Regions from separate parts of the Micromonospora sp. CPM1 genome, predicted to be linked through region 1. Evidence: riboswitches for the same ligand, from Rfam matches in the RefSeq annotation. Region 1 holds a riboswitch; each other region holds the start of a gene.
What was found. Region 1 has a riboswitch for cyclic di-AMP ahead of M8C11_RS08025 (transglycosylase family protein). Riboswitches for the same ligand answer to the same signal wherever they lie in the genome.
Positions count from the first base shown of each region.

Region 2: it holds a riboswitch for cyclic di-AMP, as region 1 does, so the genes downstream of both, M8C11_RS21620 (hypothetical protein) here and M8C11_RS08025 (transglycosylase family protein) in region 1, are expected to answer to the same signal.
Region 3: it holds a riboswitch for cyclic di-AMP, as region 1 does, so the genes downstream of both, M8C11_RS14775 (hypothetical protein) here and M8C11_RS08025 (transglycosylase family protein) in region 1, are expected to answer to the same signal.
Region 4: it holds a riboswitch for cyclic di-AMP, as region 1 does, so the genes downstream of both, M8C11_RS18585 (NlpC/P60 family protein) here and M8C11_RS08025 (transglycosylase family protein) in region 1, are expected to answer to the same signal.

Region 1 is NZ_JAMHIU010000005.1:90,034-94,307, reverse strand. Features, by position in the region: gene M8C11_RS08040 (SDR family oxidoreductase) at 1-180, opposite strand, end outside; gene M8C11_RS08035 (helix-turn-helix domain-containing protein) at 214-690, opposite strand; gene M8C11_RS08030 (LLM class flavin-dependent oxidoreductase) at 738-2,303, opposite strand; cyclic di-AMP (ydaO/yuaA leader) riboswitch at 2,475-2,620, shown strand; gene M8C11_RS08025 (transglycosylase family protein) at 2,619-3,269, shown strand; gene M8C11_RS08020 (YbaB/EbfC family nucleoid-associated protein) at 3,457-3,906, shown strand; gene M8C11_RS08015 (M4 family metallopeptidase) at 4,033-4,274, opposite strand, start outside.
Region 2 is NZ_JAMHIU010000018.1:28,229-32,502, forward strand. Features, by position in the region: gene M8C11_RS21610 (AAA family ATPase) at 1-1,816, shown strand, start outside; gene M8C11_RS21615 (cation diffusion facilitator family transporter) at 1,908-2,822, shown strand; cyclic di-AMP (ydaO/yuaA leader) riboswitch at 2,966-3,096, shown strand; gene M8C11_RS21620 (hypothetical protein) at 3,101-4,174, shown strand; gene M8C11_RS21625 (SRPBCC family protein) at 4,198-4,274, opposite strand, start outside.
Region 3 is NZ_JAMHIU010000010.1:162,682-166,955, forward strand. Features, by position in the region: gene M8C11_RS14765 (helix-turn-helix domain-containing protein) at 1-6, opposite strand, end outside; gene M8C11_RS14770 (carbonic anhydrase) at 173-826, shown strand; gene M8C11_RS14775 (hypothetical protein) at 884-1,912, opposite strand; cyclic di-AMP (ydaO/yuaA leader) riboswitch at 1,916-2,047, opposite strand; gene M8C11_RS14780 (YibE/F family protein) at 2,202-3,476, opposite strand; gene M8C11_RS14785 (SHOCT domain-containing protein) at 3,641-3,850, opposite strand; gene M8C11_RS14790 (metal-sensitive transcriptional regulator) at 3,975-4,274, opposite strand.
Region 4 is NZ_JAMHIU010000014.1:87,507-91,780, forward strand. Features, by position in the region: gene M8C11_RS18580 (N-acetylmuramoyl-L-alanine amidase) at 1-1,368, opposite strand, end outside; cyclic di-AMP (ydaO/yuaA leader) riboswitch at 1,607-1,741, shown strand; gene M8C11_RS18585 (NlpC/P60 family protein) at 1,755-2,789, shown strand; gene dcd (dCTP deaminase) at 2,867-3,445, opposite strand; gene M8C11_RS18595 (pyridoxamine 5'-phosphate oxidase family protein) at 3,524-4,069, shown strand; gene M8C11_RS18600 (zinc metalloprotease) at 4,139-4,274, opposite strand, start outside.

The sequences.
Region 1 (4,274 bases):
CACCGACGCCGGGTCGGTGATGTCGAGGCGTAGCGGGGTGACGCCGGGCAGGTCCACGGTGTCCGGGTTGCGGGCGCCGGCCCAGACGGTGGCGCCGCGCGCGACGAGTTCGGCGGCCAGGTGCCGGCCGAAGCCGCGGTTGGCGCCGGTGACCAGGGCGGTGCTTCCAGCGATCTTCATGGTCTCGCTCCGAGGTGTGGTGGGGAAGGGAGGTCAGGCGGACAGCAGGCCCGGACCGGGCAGGACGGCCAACTCGCCGGGCGGTACGTCGTGCCCGGCGTCGCAGCGCAGCCGCGCGTGCACCGGCGCGCCGCACCCGTCGTGGGCCACCCGGACCGCCGGGCCGGCCTCGTCGGCGGCGTACGCGTCGCCCCACTGCCGCAGCGCGACGAGCACCGGGATCAGGTCGCTTCCCTTCGCCGTGAGCACGTACTCGTCGCGGGTGCGCTGCCCGGGCTCGCGGTAGGGACGCCGGTCGAGCAGCCCGTCGGCGACGAGCTGCTTGAGGCGTGCGGCGGCCACCGGCTCGCTGACGCCGACCCGCCGGGCGAAGTCGTCGAAGCGGCGGGTGCCGAACGACGCCTCCCGCAGCAGGAGCAGCGTGGTGCGGTTGCCGACCACCTCGAGCGCCCGGGCGATCGAGCAGTTGGCGGTGGACCAGGAGTCACGCTGGGCGAGGAGGTCCGTCATGGCGTCGACGGTACCCCCCTGACTTAGGAAACCAAAAGTCAGCTACCTCACAGCTGGCCGGGGAAGAAACCGTGCCGGGCCAGCGGCTCGACGATCTGGTGCTCCTCGTACGACAGGTGCGACAGCAACGTGTCGGTGAGCAGGTCCACCGCCTCCTGGAGTCCGGTGAAGTCGCCGGGCCGGCGGACCAGCTCGACGAGCGCCCGGTCCACGCTCTCCACCACCCCGTGGATCACCACGTGCTCCTCCTCCAGGCGGTCCAGCACGGCGGCCAGCCCGGCCTCGGAGCGGCGCAGGTGCGGGAAGATCGAGGCGTCCTCCAGCCCGTGGTGCTGGGTGACCATCGTGCAGTAGGCCGCGCAGTACGCCCCGAGCGTCCAGTTGTTCTGCCGCATGGTCATCTCGTTCAGTGCGGCCCGCGCCCGGCCCGGCGTGACCGAACCCTGTTTGACCTGTTCCAGCAGGTCGCGCACCTGGGCCAGCTCCTGGCGCAGGTGGTCGTGCACGTCCACCAGGTGCTGTCCGGCGGCCTGTCCCCGAGGCGGGTAGACGTGTCCGGCCGGTGGCGGCGGGGCGCTCGGGCGGGTGGACTCGTCCCAGGGGCGGCGCGCGCTCAGGCGTACCCCCGGGTCGGGGGTGGGAGTGACGCCGAGCGTGCTCGGGCCGCCGGCGGCGGTCTGCTCGTCGGAGGCCGCGCGGTCGTCGCCGCCGGCGGGCGCGGCGCGCTCGGCGGCGACCAGCTCCCGCACGGCGGGCGCGACCTCCTGGCCGAAGATCTGGATCGCGCGCGGCTCGTCGCTGCCGAGGACGAACGTGGTGATGCCGTGCTCCAGCGTGAGCCCGGCCAGTTCCTCCACCCACTGCTCCGGCGGCCCGGCCAGGAAACCGGCCGACGAGCGGGCGAACGTGCCGGTCACGTTGAGCATGCGGCGGATCGCGGCCGGGTCGCGCCCGGCGGCCCGGGCGCCCTCGTCGACGAGCGCGTTCAGGGCGGGCAACTCGTCGGGGCCCTTCGGCAGGTACGACAGGGACGGCAGCCAGCCGTCCGCGGCGCGGCCCACCAGGCGCAGCATGCGCGGCTTGTACGCGCCGACCCAGATGCCCACCGGGTGTGCCGGCGCCGGCCCGCGCTTGGCGCCGACCACCCGGTAGTGCTCGCCGTCGACGCGGATCATGCCGCGCCGGTCGGTGTCCCAGACCTCGCGGATCACCCGGATCGCCTCGTCCAGGGCCTCGACGGCGGCGCCGGGGGACAGGCGCCGCCCGCCGGCCGCCTCGATCGCGTCCCAGAACGCGCCCGCGCCGAGCCCCAGCTCGACCCGGCCGCCGGTGAGCAGGTCCAGGCTGGCGATGCTGCGGGCCAGCACCACCGGCTGGCGCAGCGGCAGGTTGAGTACGTTGCCGGCCAGGCGGATGCGCTCGGTGGCGGCGCCCACGTAGGACATCAGCGTCCAGGTGTCCAGGAAGCCCGGCTGGTACGGGTGGTCCTGGAACGTGACCAGGTCCAGCCCGACCTGCTCGCAGAGCCGGGCGAGCGCCACCACCTGGTCGGGCTGCCCGGCGGCGGGGGTGAGGAAGCCGCCGAAGGTCAGCTCGTGTCCGTGATCGGTCATCCGTCCCGCCCTCCCGTGATCTTGCCTGGCCCTGCCACCGTAGCGCCGCCGCCGGTAGCCCGGCCGGGTGAAGAGCATCACAAGAAGTGGACGATCGTCGCAAAACGCTCCTAGCGTCGGTTTCGTCCGCAGACGCGGACACCGCGGGCCGGAAACGCCAAATCCCGCCGCCGTCCCCGGTAACCGAACCTCGCGCGGGAGCGGGGGAACCACACGTTCCACGGTGCATCGTCACCTCGGGGTGAAGCCGCCACCGGCGGCCGGGCTCCTCGGCCCGAACCCGACAGCTCACCTCGTCGGCGTGGAGGAATCCACATGGCAACTGAATACTCAGCCCGAAGCCGCCGTACCGCTCTCGGGGCGGTTCTGGCCGGCGCCGCCGTCGGCGCCGCGACCCTGTTCGGCGCGGCCGCTCCGGCCAGCGCGGGCGTCAACTGGGACGCGGTCGCGCGCTGCGAGTCAGGCGGCAACTGGAAGATCAACACCGGCAACGGCTACTACGGCGGGCTTCAGTTCTCCCGCGCCACCTGGAACGGCTACGGCGGGCAGAGGTACGCCGCCCGAGCCGACCTGGCCAGCCGGTCCGAGCAGATCGCCGTCGCGGAGAAGGTGCTGCGCGGGCAGGGCATCGGCGCGTGGCCGGTCTGCGGCAGGAAGGGCGGCTCGGCGAACGCCGGGTCGGCCGCGGCCGGCGAGCGGGCCACCACGAAGGCCACTCTGCGCAAGGCCGCCCCGGAGCGGGCGGCCACGCGCAAGGCCGCGCCGCAGCGGCCCGCGACGAAGGCCGCGCTGCAGCCCGCGACCGGTGCCGGGACGTACGTGGTCCGGCGCGGGGACACGCTGTCGGAGATCGCCGTGGCGCAGCGCGTCGACGGCGGCTGGCGTGCCCTGCACGAGCGCAACCGGGCAGTGGTCGGCGACGACCCGGGCCTGATCTTCCCCGGTCAGCGGCTGCGCCTGCGCTGACAGCGGTCCGGAGAACGCCCGGCCGGTCCGTCCGGCCGGGCGTTCATCCGTCCGCGACACGCCGCGCCGCCGGTGTCCGGCCTGCTCGCGGCGCCGGGGCGCGGCCCGCGACAGCCGGTGACCGCGATTCGTCGGAGCCGGTTGCTAGGGTCACGGTGCTCGGCTAAGACGTGAAGAAAGCGCGGAAATGACCAACGACCCGTTCTCGGCGGCCGCGAGCCTCGACGAGCTGCTGACCCGCACGCAGCAGGCGCTCACCGCGATGCGCTCCCGGGCCTCGGCGCACGCCGACGGCGAGCCGGGTGACCTGCTCCGCGCCGAGGGCACGGCCGCCGGCGGGCGGGTCCGCGCGGTCGCCGTCCAGGGTGGCCGGCTGGATTCCGTGACGGTCGACCCGGAGCTTGCCGGCGAGCCCCTCGACGTCCTCTGCGGACACCTCGTCACCGCCGCCAACGCCGCGTTGTCCGAGCTGGACGCCCAGGTCAGCGCGTCGGCGCGGGCCGACGCCGACGCGCTCGCCGCCCGGCTCGGCACCATGGGCGACCAGGCCGAGCTGTTCGGCCGCGCGATGCACGAGGCGGCCGCGCGGATCCACCGCGACCGCGGCACCCCGTCCCGGGCCGGGCGCCCGGCCTGACCCGACGGCCGGCGTGGCGCCGCGACCCCGCGACGCCCGGCACGGCCCGGCCCGGCACGACGAGGCTCTGGCGCGACGAGGCGGCCGGCCGCCGGGAGGACGACGACCGGCCGCGCTACGCCACGGTCAGCTCAGGGTGACCGCGGTGTCGTCGACGACGAAGGACGTCTGCAACGAGCTGTCCTCCACGCCGCTGAACGAGATGGTCGCCGTGGTGCCCGCGAGCGACGAGATGTCGAAGGACCGCTGCACGTAGCCGGTGGCCTTGTTCAGGTTGGAGTACGTGGCCAGCGTGGTGCTGCCCGCCTTGACGGTGAGCTTGTCGTACGCGGTGCTGGTGGTCGACTCCGCGCTGTCGACGTGCAGCC
Region 2 (4,274 bases), on a different contig from region 1:
GACGCTGGTGGTGGACTGGCGGGCGCCCGCCGCCGCCGCGTTCTACCAGGCCACGCCCGCCGAGCCGCGCGGCGTGGTGCGCCGGCGCACGATCCAGTCCGCCTCGGAGAAGGTCACCCGGATCGAGGACGACCTGCTGGACCCGGAGGCCGCGCCGCCGGACATGGCGGTGGTCGGTGACGGGGCGCTGCTGGCCACGCTGTCCCGGGCCACCGGCCGGGGCATGCGGGACATCGTCGCCACCATCCAGCGCGAGCAGGACGAGGCGATCCGCTCCCCCGGCAACGGCGTCACGATCGTCTCCGGCGGCCCGGGCACCGGCAAGACGGCGGTGGCGCTGCACCGGGCCGCGTACCTGCTCTACTCCGACCGGGCCCGGTACGCCGGCGGCGGCATCCTGGTGGTCGGCCCGTCCGGCGTGTTCGTCGAGTACATCGCCTCGGTGCTGCCCTCGCTGGGCGAGGAGACCGCCACGCTGCACTCGCTCGGCTCGCTGTTCCCCGGCCTGTCCGCGTCCCGGACCGACCCGCCGGACGTGGCGGCGGTGAAGGGGTCGCTGCGGATGCGCCGGGTGCTGGAACGCGCGGTACGGGACGCGGTGCCGGACTCCCCCGCCGAGCTGCGCCTGCTCTACCGGGGCGAGCTGCTACGCCTGGAACGCCCCGCGCTGGACGCGATCCGGGACCGGACGCTGGCCCGGGGCGCGCGCCGCAACGAGGTGCGCCGGGCGGCGTTCGACGCGGTGCTCGCCGCGCTCTACGCGCAGGCCCGCACGCTGCGGGTGGGCCGGCTGCCGGAGCAGCCCGCGTTCGAGGACGAGATCATCGAGCGGCCGGAGTTCCGCGAGTTCCTCAAGGCGTGGTGGCCCCGGCTGCACCCGCGGCACGTGCTGGACTGGCTGGCCCGCCCGGACCGGCTGCGCCGCTACGCCGGGGGGATCCTGTCCTCGGCGGAGATCCGGTTGCTCGGCGACGCGTACCGGAGCCTCGCGACCGAGGGGCTGACGGTGGCCGACATCGCGCTGCTGGACGAGCTGGACGCGCTGCTCGGCAAGCCGGTGCAGCGGGCCCGGCCCAAGCGCGACCCGTACCAGCTCGCCGGTGGCGTGCGCGAGCTGAGCACGTACGCCGACCGGCAGCGTGCCGCCCGCGCGGCGGCGCGGGAGCGTCCGGACGACTACCGCGACTACGCGCACGTGGTGGTGGACGAGTCGCAGGACGTCTCGCCGATGCAGTGGCGGATGGTCGGCCGGCGGGGGCGGCTGGCGTCCTGGACCGTGGTCGGCGACCCGGCGCAGACCGCCTGGACCGGCGACCCGCAGGAGCTGGACCGGGCCCGTGACCAGGCGCTGGGCCGGCGCAAGCGGCACCGCTACGAGCTGACCACCAACTACCGCAACTCGGCGGAGATCTTCGCGGTGGCGGCGGCGGAGATCCGCCGCCTCTACCCGGACCTGCCGCTGCCCGACGCGGTCCGGTCCACCGGCGTGCCGCCGGTCGAGCGCACGGTGCCCGCCGCCGACCTTCCGGCGGCCACCGTCGAGGCGGCCGAGGCGCTGCTCGCGCAGGTGGAGGGCACCGTCGGCGTGATCACGCCGGTGCCGCGCCGGGACGAGGTGGCGGGCTGGCTGGGCGGGCTCGGCGCGGGCCGCCTCCAGGTGGTGACCAGCCTCCAGGCCAAGGGCATGGAGTACGACGGCGTGGTGCTGGTGGCACCGGGTGAGATCCGGGCCGATCCCGGCTCGGGCGTCCGCACGCTCTACGTGGCGCTGTCCCGGGCGACCCAGCGCCTCACCACGCTCGACCCGGTGGGGTGACCGGCCCCGCCGCCACCCACAGTTCACTTGCATACATAGCGATGTGAACATACATTGGGCCGGGCCGGTACGCGGCAGGGAGGGTGTTGGCGTGGGCGCAGGTCATGACCACAGCGGCGCGGTGGCCAACGCGGCACACCGCCACCGGGGCCGCCTCTGGGCCGCGTTCGCGCTGCTCGCCGCCCTGATGGTGGTCGAGGCGGTGGCCGCCTTCACCACCGGCTCGCTGGCGCTGCTCTCCGACGCCGGGCACATGTTCACCGACGTGCTCGGCATCGGCATGGCCCTCGCGGCGATCACCGCCACCCGCCGAGCCGGCACCGACCCGCAGCGCACGTTCGGGCTCTACCGGCTGGAGGTGCTCGCCGCCCTCGCCAACGCCGTGCTGCTCGGCGCCGTCGCCATCTACGTCCTGGTCGAGGCGGTACGCCGCTTCGGCGAGCCGCCGGAGGTGCTGGCCGGCCCGATGCTGGTGGTGGCGGTGCTCGGCCTGCTCGCCAACATCGTCGCGTTCGCGCTGCTGCGCGCCGGGTCGAAGGAGAGCATCAACCTGCGCGGGGCGTACCTGGAGGTGCTCGGCGACCTGCTCGGCTCGCTCGGCGTGATCGCCGCCGCGCTGGTCATCGCGGTGACCGACTGGTGGTGGGCGGACCCGCTGGTCGCCGTCGGGATCGGCCTGTTCATCCTGCCGCGCACCTGGCGGCTCGGCCGGGCCGCGCTGCGCATCCTGGTGCAGGCCGCGCCGGAACACCTCCAGGTGACCGCCGTGCACGACCGGCTGGCCGCCGTGCCCGGCGTGGCCGAGGTGCACGACCTGCACGTCTGGACGCTCACCTCGGGCATGGAGGTGGCCTCGGCGCACCTGACCACCGACCCGGGCGTGGACCCGGCCGGCGTGCTGGCCGCCGCGCGGGCCGCCCTGCACGAGGACTTCTCCATCGATCACGCCACGTTGCAGGTCGAACCCGGAGCGTCGGCCGGAGTGTGCGGACAGACCGAGTGGTGATTAGGACACACTTAAATCGCTGTGGCTAATGTAGTCTTATGCCGGTTTTGCCCCGCCTAGTGGCACTGCTCCACGGAGCCGTGCCCGGGCAGCGCCGGTAGTCTCGGTCGCGGCCGCACCCGCGGGCGCCACCGGCCCCGGTGGGGCGGCCGTCGCCTAATCGTCCGCAGGGACGAGCCGGGGAACCACGTACGTGGGGTGCATCCGCGTCAGCGGTAGGGATCTTCCGTCCCGAACCCGTCAGCTAACCCGGTCGGCGCTGACGGAAGGACGTGTGAATGCCCCCAGTGGCACCTGTACGACGGACGGCCGCCCGGTTGGCGGCCCTGCTCGTCGCGACGCTGACCCTCGGCGTCGCGACCGTTCCGGCCTCCCCCGCCTCGGCGGCGCCCGCGACCGGCCTGCTCGCCGCCGCGCCCGGCGACGACGAGGGCGGCACGCCCGAACTGCGCGCCCAGCTCGACGCGGCCAGCAAGGGCTGGCTGGAGGCGAAGGCCGCGCTCAACCGGTCGGTGAACCGGCAGAAGCAACTCAACGAACAACTCAAGACGGTCGGCGCCGAACTGACCGTCCGGGACGCCAAGGTCGGCGAGATCGCCGCCGTGGCGTACCGCAACGGCCGCCTGGGCACCGCCGGGGCGCTGCTCGGCAGCAGCAGCCCGGAGGGCTTCATGGACCGGGCCGCCGCGCTGGAGCAGGTCGCCGCGCACGAGGACCGTACGCTGCGCGACCTGATCGCCACCCGGGACGAGGCCACCCGCACCCGCGCCCAGCTCGACGGGGAGATCCGCGAGCAGCGCAAGCAGGTGGCGGTGATGGGCAAGCGCAAGGAGCAGGCCGAGCGCGCCCTCGAGGTGGCGAACGACCGGGCCTCGCGCAGCAGCAGCGGCGGTGGCAGCGTCCAGGGCACCTCCAGCAAGAACGCGAAGCCCGCGCCGCGCAACTCGGACGGCTCCTGGCCGTCGGAGTCGTGCAGCGTCAACGACCCGACCCCGGCGAACGGCTGCATCACCCCGCGCACGCTGCACGCGCTGCAACAGGCCAAGGCGGCGGGCTTCACCCGGTACGTCTCCTGCCACCGGCCCAGCGGCTCGGGTGAGCACCCGAAGGGGCGCGCCTGCGACTTCGCCGCGCAGAAGAGCGGCTTCGGCGGCGTGGCCACCGGCGGCGACCGGACGTACGGCAACAACCTGGCCGCGTACTTCGTGCGCAACGCCGACCCGCTCGCCGTGCTCTACGTGATCTGGTTCAAGCAGATCTGGCTGCCCAGCAGCGGGTGGAAGTCGTACAGCGGCGGCAACGGCGACCCGTCCAGCGACCACACCAACCACGTGCACCTGTCGGTGTACTGAGCGCGCCCTGGAGGGCGGCCGGATCAGGCCGGCCGGCCCTCCAGGGTCGCTCCGAGACGCGCCGCCAGGCCCAGGTGAGCCGCCCGGGCCTGGCGGAACG
Region 3 (4,274 bases), on a different contig from region 1:
GGTCATGCTATGGCCACCGCCGCCACCGGCCGAATCGGCGCGGGCCGGGGCGGGTGGCAGCGGGAAAGTATGAAATGCGTATCACGAATCTTGACGGGCCCCGAGGTGCGTGTGACCGTGGGTCGCGAGGCCGTTCGGCCCGGTAGTTCCCCAGGTAGACGAGGTGAGGGACATGACGCCGAGCACCCCGGAGCAGGCACTGACCGAACTGCGTGCCGGTAACCACCGGTTCGTCACCGGTGCCCCGCAGCATCCGAATCAGGACGCCGGGCACCGCGCGGCTGTCGCCGGCGGCCAGCATCCCTTCGCGGTGATCGTCGGCTGCTCCGACTCACGGCTCGCCGCCGAGATCATCTTCGACCGCGGTCTCGGTGACCTCTTCGTGGTGCGTACGGCCGGGCACACCGCCGGGCCGGAGGTGCTCGGCAGCGTCGAGTACGCGGTCACCGTGCTCGGCACGCCGCTCGTGGTGGTGCTCGGGCACGACTCGTGCGGCGCGGTCCAGGCCGCCCGGGAGGGGTTCCGGACCGGTTCCGCCCTGGTCGGGCACCTGGGCGCGGTGGTGGACGCGGTCTCGCCCAGCCTGCTGCGCGCCTCCCGCCAGGGCGTCGACGACCTCGACGGCATCATCGACGTGCACATCGCGCAGACCGTCGAGACGCTGCTGGCCCGCTCCGCCGTGCTGGCCGAGCGGGTGGCGGCCGGGCGGTGCACGGTGGTGGGCATGTCGTACCGGCTCGCCGGCGGCGAGGTGCGGACCGTGGCGCAGTCCCCGGCCCCGCTGCCCGCTCCGGCGGCGCCCGCCGACCCGGCGCTGGCCGGCTGAGCCGTCGGGAAGACGAAAAGGGGCCGCCCGAGGGCGGCCCCTTTCACCGTGTCCGGGTCAGAGCAGCGACATGTGGACGTGGTCGGTGTGGTTCGACGGTCCGCTGTACGAACTCCAGCCGGTGGCCGGGAACCAGATCTGCCGGTTCCAGATGACGTAGTAGATGCCCAGCCGGTCGGCGTTGCGGATGAGGAACGCGGCGACCTCGTTGCCGTACCGGCGGGTGTCGTTGTTGTGCCAGGGCGCGAACCCGCTGTTCTGGAGCGACCAGTCGCACGCCTTGCCCTTGGGGTGCTCCCACGGCCCGCCGGGCCGGTAGCAGCCCACGAAGCGCTTGAAGCCCGCGCGGCGGACCTCCTTGTACGCGTGCAGCGTGCGCGGAGTGACGCAGCCCGACGTGGTCGGGTCGTCCTCGCTGCACGACTCGGCCTTCCAGCCGCCGTCGGCCGTGCGGCCGGGGGCGATCTTGGCGACCGGTGAGGTGGCGGAGACCAGGCCGCCGGTGAAGCCGAGACCGCCGACGAGCTTCAGCGCGCGCTCGGCCTGCACCTTCTCGCGCTCCATCGCGTTCTTCTGCTTCTCCTGCTCGCGCACCTCGGCGTCGAGCGCGATCTTGGCCTGCTCGGCGCGGGTCTTGACCGCGTTGATGGCGGCCAGGCGCTGCGCGTTGAGGAGGTTCAGCTCGTCCAGGGCGTTGACCCGGCGGACGAACGAGTCGGGCGAGTTGCTCTCCAGCAGCATCGCCATCGCGCCCATCCGGCCGGTCCGGTAGGACTGGGCGGCGAGCTGGTTGACCTGCGGGCTGAGCGCGTCGAGTTCGGCCTGTGCCGTCTTCACCTCGGCCGCCAGCCGCCGCTGGCGGTCCTGCGACTTGGCGAGCTTCGCCTTGGCCTGGAGGAAGTTCCGGTTGGCGGCGTCGATCGCCTCGGTGATGAGCGGCGGTTCGCCGTCCTCCTCGTGTCCCGAGGGGGTGCCGGGGGCCGCCGCGGTGGGGGCCGCGGTCGCCGGGGCCGGCCCGGCCAGCACGGCCAGCGAGGTCAGCACGGCCACCACGGGTGTCAGCCAGCGGCGCAGGGGTGCCGTCACAGTGTTCCCTTCCGTCGGCCGCCGACCGGGTTAGCTGACGGGTTCGGGACGGAAGTGGCCCCTACCGCTGTCGCGGATTCACCCCATGTACCTGGTTCCCCGGCTCGCCCGCGGGCGATTGGGCGGCGGCACCGCTGGCGCCGGTGCGCGCCTTCGGCGGTGACCGGCAGCGAGGTTACCTGACAGCACTCCTGAGGATCTACGTCCGGAAGCCGACCAATAGCGAGATTTCGCCGTGGCGCACCGTGACCAGCGTCGCGTTTGAAATCGATGGTCACGCTGCGGAGTGTCACCATGCGGCCTCCGTACTCTTCCCGCCGCCGAGCGCCTCCAGCGCGTCGTCCCGTCCGGCCGGCGGCCGGGCCGCGGGTGGCGCCGGTTCCGCGCCGCGCGAGCGCCGTCCGGCGGTGGTCACTACCGCGGCCAGTCCGGTCGTCAGCGGTACGGCGGCGATCAGGCCGAGCGTGGCCACCGCGCTGCGGACGATCTCCTGGGCGAGGAACTCGCTCGTGAGGATCTCGCTCACCGGGCGGGAGTCGGCGACCAGCAGGAGCAGCAGCGGCAGCGAGGCGCCCGCGTACGCCAGCACGATGGTGTTGACGGTGGACGCGATGTGGGCCCGGCCGACCCGGGTCGCGGCCCGGTAGAGCTGCCGCCGGGACAGCCCGGGGTTGGCGTGCGCCAGTTCGGTGACGGTGGCCGCCTGGGTGACCGTGACGTCGTCCAGGACGCCCAGCGAGCCGATGATGATGCCGGCCAGCAGCAGCCCGTGCAGGTCCACGTCGCCCTGGAACATGGACAGCGTGGTGGCGTCCTCGCTGCCGAATCCGGTCAGGTGGGTGGCGGACGTGGCGAGCAGGCCGAGCACGCCGGTGACCACCAGGCTGCCGAGCGTGCCGAGCACCGCCACCGACGTCTGGGCGGTGATGCCGTGGGTCAGGTAGAGCACCACGAACATGATCAACGCGGCGCCCACGATCGCCACCAGCAGCGGAGGCTGGCCGGCGCCGATGCCCGGCAGCACGAAGCCGAGCAGGATGGCGAAGCTGGCCACCAGGCCGCCGAGCGCGGCGAGACCGCGCCAGCGGCCGAACGCCACGATCGCGGCGGCGAAGAGCACCATCAGCCAGATCAGTGGCGTGCCGCGCTGGTGTTCGGCGATGTTGTAGGACTTCACCGCCGGGTCGGCCGGGTCGGTCAGCTCGACCAGGACGACCTCGTCGCCGACCGCGACCCGGGGTGCGCCCGGCCCGGCCGGGATCGGCGTCTCGACCTGCCGGCCCGCGTCCGGGCCCTGCTCGACGGTCACCGTCACCGTGCCGCAGGGGCCACCTGCGCCGTCCGGGGACTCCGGGGTCGGCGGGCAGGGTTCGGTGACCACCCGGGTCACGGTGCCGTGGTAGCGGGGGACGTCCGCGCCGCCGACCGGCTCCCGGTCCTGCCGGGGCCAGAGCACCAGCGCTGCGATCACGGTGATCACGAACAGCGGCACCACGACGGCGACGAGCAGCCGTCGTACGCCCGGCGGCGCGGCGGGTGCGGGGTGGGTGTGGTCGGCACCCATGGCGTCTCTCCCAACGGTCGCGGCGACGCCTGGTCCGCCGGACCGGTCTGGTCACCCGGCCGGCGTGGACGTGTCGACCACGTCCGGGTCGTCGCCCGGCCATGGTAGGCAACCCGGCCGGGCGCTTCCGGGCACCGTGACCGGTGACGCGCGCTCCGCGCGGATCAGCCCAGGCCGGCCCGGCGTCGCCGGTACTCGTCCTCGTCGATCTCGCCGCGGGCGTACCGCTCGTCCAGGATGCGCCGGGCCGTCGTCGGGCCCAGGTACTGCGGGCCGGTCCACCGCACGGCCGCCCAGACGAGCCCCGCCAGCACCGCGAGCACCAGCAGGGACCAGATCCACATCCAGCCCATCATCGGGCTCTGCCACATCATCGGGCCGCCCTCCGTCCGTCGCCGCGGGTCCGCCGGTCCGGCCTGCCCGCCACTTCGACGGTACGACCGGCACGACGCGTCGGCGCGGGTCGATGTGCCCCGCTCCGAGGGCCGGAGGTCCCGCTCAGCCGCGCTTCATCAGGCGGCCGACGGCGGCCATCATCTCGGTGGCCATCTCGTCGGCCCGGCCCTCGGCGGCGCCCTCGTGCATGCAGTGCCGGGCGTGGCCGTCGAGCAGGCCCAGGCCGACCTTGTCCAGCGCCGCCTGGATGGCCGAGATCTGGGTCAGCACGTCGATGCAGTATCGGTCGTCCTCGACCATCTTCTCGATGCCACGGACCTGGCCCTCGATCCGGCGGAGCCGGGCGAGGAGTTGGTCCTTGCTGGCGGTGTAGCCCCGGGTCGGGCTGGACGGCGCGGTCAT
Region 4 (4,274 bases), on a different contig from region 1:
GTCCGGGTCGATGGTGACCAGGCCGGTCCGGGGCGTGCCGGTGCCGCGGAACGGCGCCTTCATCAGGTCGAAGTAGTGCGACCAGTCCCAGTACGGTCCCGGGTCCCAGTGCATGCCGCCCACGTTGGCGGCGGTGATGCCGGGCACGTTGTCGTGGCCGATGATGTGCTGGCGGTCCATCGGGATGCCGAGCTTCAGCGCCAGGTGTCGCACCAGCTTGGCGGAGGTGCGGTACATCGCCTCGGTGTACCAGGTGCCCTGACCGGCGAAGCCCTCGTGCTCCAGGCCGATGGACTTCGCGTTGACGTACCAGTTGCCGGCGTGCCAGCCCACGTCCTTGGTCTTGATGTGCTGGGCGATGTAGCCGTCCACCGAGCGCAGCGTGTAGTGCCAGCCCAGGTAGTCGGCCCGTTTCACCAGGTCGACGCTCGGGACGAAGTAGCCCTCGGTGTCGTGGATGACGATGTACTCGATCTTCTGCTGCTTCGGCCGGTCGCCCAGGTCGTGGTTGCCGTAGTCGCCCGGGTCGTCGCTGAGCTGCTCGTACGGCGCGGGGATCCACTCGCACGCAAGCCGGACCGGGCACTCCAGCCCGTCCGGCCGTTCGGCGTTGCGCAGGCCGAGCCGGGCCAGGCGGGAACGGTCCGGCTGCGCGGCGGTGGCGGCGAGCGTGACTCGGTGGCCGTCGTCGGTCGTCCGGCTGGCGCCCTGGCCGAGCTGGTCGTACACCTCGTCGGCGAAGGCCGCCGCGGCGTCGGAGGTGTCCGCGCCGGAGTACCGGGCCACCGCGGCGTACCAGGCCGCCGGGTCGGTGCCGGCACCGACCGGCCCACCCAGGGCCTTCTGGTACGACGCCAGCAGCGCCGCGCCACCGCGGATGTTCGCGGCCGGGTCGGTCCGCAGCGTCCCCGCGTCGAGCCCGGTCAGCGCGGCGGCCGCATCGAGCGTCTGGAGCGAGGCGGGCGGCAGCGGGGTCTCCCGCTTCGGCGTGGCGGCCGTGGCCGGGTCGAGCTTGAGCGGGCGGGCGTCGTCGCCGCGCGGGTCCTCGTCCTCGTCGACGTGGGCGCTGCCCGGCATGGCGAGGATGTGCGTGGCGTCGGTCAGGTGCATCGGGCCGTAGCCGCCGCTGGTGCTGGGCTGCCCGGTGTGCGTGTCCCAGCGGGACTCCAGATAGGAGACGCCGAGCAGCACGTTCTGCGGCACGCCGTACTCGGCCGCGGCGGCGGCGTATTGTTGTTGCCGGTCGCTCGCGGGCGCGGACGTGTCCGGCGCGGCGGTCACCGGGCCGGTCGTCGCCAGCGCGGTGGCTGTCGCCACTGCGGCGGCGAGCAGTATCCGTCTGCCCGACGGCGGGGCGGAGAGGTGCATCGAACCTCCTGGACAGGGATGGGGGTCACTGCGTTTCCACCCTCACTCCGCACACCCGTGAGGGTCAATACCTTTCCAGTGGGTAATCAGCCTTGAAAGAAAATTTCACCTCCGCGCGGGGTGCGGCACCGGATCGCGTACGGAGTGTCACGGCGCTGGAAGTTGCGGATCGATAACGGTGGTCCCTACTCTGGTGAATCGTCGGCCGCACGTCTCACCGTCCAACCCGGTCGGTGACGGTCCGACACCGCCGAGTCGCCTCCGGGCGAGCCGGGGAACCAGGTACCTGGGGTGAATCCGCAGCGATGCGGTAGGGCGGCTCCCTTCCCGCCCGAATCCGTCAGCTAACCCGGTAGGCGGTACGGAAGAAGGAGTACGGACGCCCGGTGGCACTCCATGCCCCGCGGCCGTCGTCGAACCGGTCGGTCGACCGGTCCTTCGTCGCGCCGCGTTCCCGCTGGTCCCGCTTCACCACCGCCCTCGCCGCACTGGTCGGCACCGCCGTCGTCCTGACCGGCGGCGCCACGGCGGCACACGCCGAACCCTCGGTCGCCGAGATCGAGGCCCAGATCGACCGCGACTGGAACAAGCTCGAACCGGTCATCGAACAGGTCAACGTCGTACGCGGGCAGCTCGCCGCGCGGCGCAAGCAGGCCGACGCGCTCGGCCGGCAGATCGCACCCCTCCAGGCCCGGGTGGACGCCGCACTCGGCCAGGTCGGCGGGCTCGCCGCCGACGCCTACAAGGGCGACAACCTCTCCACCGTGAACGCGCTGCTGGGCAGCCGTTCGCCCGGTGACCTGGTGAACGGCCTGGAACTGCTCGACCGCTTCGCGCACCGCCAGCACGAACAGGTGCGCTCCGTCGCCGCGCTGCGCGACGAACTGGCGGCGAAGAAGAAGCCGCTGGACGAGATGATCGCCGGCCTGGCGCGTACCGAGGCCCAGCTCGCGGCGAAGAAGAAGCAGATCGACGCCGAGATCGCCAAGCTGGAGAAGCTGCGGCTCAAGGTGTACGGCAAGGGTGGCGGCGGCCCGCTGCGCCCGGCGCCGTGCCCGGCCGGCTACCCCGGCGGCCCGGCCGGTGCGGCGGTCAAGTTCGCCTGCGCCCAGATCGGCAAGATCTACGTCTGGGGCGCGGCCGGACCGGACCACTTCGACTGCTCGGGCCTCACCATGGCGGCCTGGGCCAAGGGCGGCGTCTCACTGCCGCACAGCGCACGCCAGCAGCACGGCGTGACGAAGCGGATCAGCCGGGCCGAACTGCGCGCCGGTGACCTCGTCTTCTACTACAGCGACCTGCACCACGTGGCGATGTACGTGGGCGACGGCTGGGTGGTGCACGCCTCCCAGTCCGGCAAGCCCATCACCATGAAGCGGGTCGACGACGGCGACATCAACAGCTACGGCCGTCCCGGCTGAGGTCGTGCTCCGGAGCTCCGCCGGTGACGGCGGGGCCCCGGGCGCGGGGCCCCGGGCGCGGCGCCCCGGGCGCGGCGTCAGCGGGTCGGCCAGGTGCGCCAGCTCTGCCAGGACCGGCTCGGCGTCGGGCCGCGCTGCCCCTGGTAGCGCGAACCGTAGACGGCCGAGCCGTACGGGTGCTCGGCCGGCGAGGAGAGCCGGAAGATGCAGAGCTGGCCGATCTTCATGCCCGGCCAGAGCGTGATCGGCAGGTTCGCCACGTTCGACAGCTCCAGCGTGACGTGGCCGGAGAACCCCGGGTCGATGAAGCCGGCCGTCGAGTGGGTCAGCAACCCCAGCCGCCCCAGGCTCGACTTGCCCTCCAGCCGCCCGGCGAGTTGGTCACCCAGCGAGATCACCTCAAGCGTGGACGCGAGCACGAACTCGCCCGGGTGCAGCACGAACGGCTGCCCCTCCGGCACCTCCACCATCGAGGTCAGGTCGTCCTGCTGGATCGACGGGTCGATGTGCGTGTAGAGGTGGTTGTTGAAGACCCGGAACAGCCGGTCCAGGCGTACGTCGATGCTCGACGGCTGCACCAGCGTGGGCTCGAAGGGCTCCAGCGCGAGCGTGCCGGCCTTGATCTCGGAGACCAGGTCGCGGTCGGAGAGCAGCATCGGAACACCATAGCGACCGGTACGGGTGACCAGCGTGTCGCACTACATCTTCGTACACGTGTTCGATAGAGTGTCCACATGGCTTCCTGGTCCGAATTCGCCGCCGACGAGCCCCGCCTCGCCGACGAGATCCGCCTCCTGATGCAGCAGTACGGGCCGGGCTTCGGCTACCTCGCCACGGTCCGCGCCGACGGCGGCCCCCGGGTCCATCCCGTCTCACCGGTGATCACCGACGACGGCCTCTGGTGCTTCGTCATCGACTCGCCGAAGCGCCGCGACCTCGAACGCGACGGCCGCTACGCGCTGCACTCGTTCCCGCCGGAGGAGAGCGACGACGAGGCGTACGTCGCGGGCCGCGCCCGGCCGGTGACCGACCCGGCCACCGTGGCCCGGCTGGCCCGGATCGCCCGCGCGTCGCCGCAGGGCGACTGGCGGCTGTTCGAGTTCACGGTCGAGGCGGCGATGCTGACCCGGCGCGACCCGGTGGCCCAGCCCGGCGCTGCCCCGCCGCAGGTGCGGGTCTGGCTCGACCCGCGTGGAGCCGAACCCGCCCGGCGGGAGCCGGTGGGCGCGGAGGCCCGGCGCGGCCGGCACGGCTTCGACACCCGCCGCCCGGCCGCCTGAACCGACCCGGAACGAAACGGTGCCGGCCCCGTCCGAGGACAGGGCCGGCACCGGTACGTGGTGCGAGGGTCAGGCCGCGCGGTAGGCGTTCCACGCGGTGAGCATGCGGCTCGCCTGGCCGGCGGTGAACTGGTACATGCAGGAGTCGTACGTGTAGTCCATGAAGTTGGTGATCGGGTCCTTGCCCGCGGTCGAGCAGGTGTCC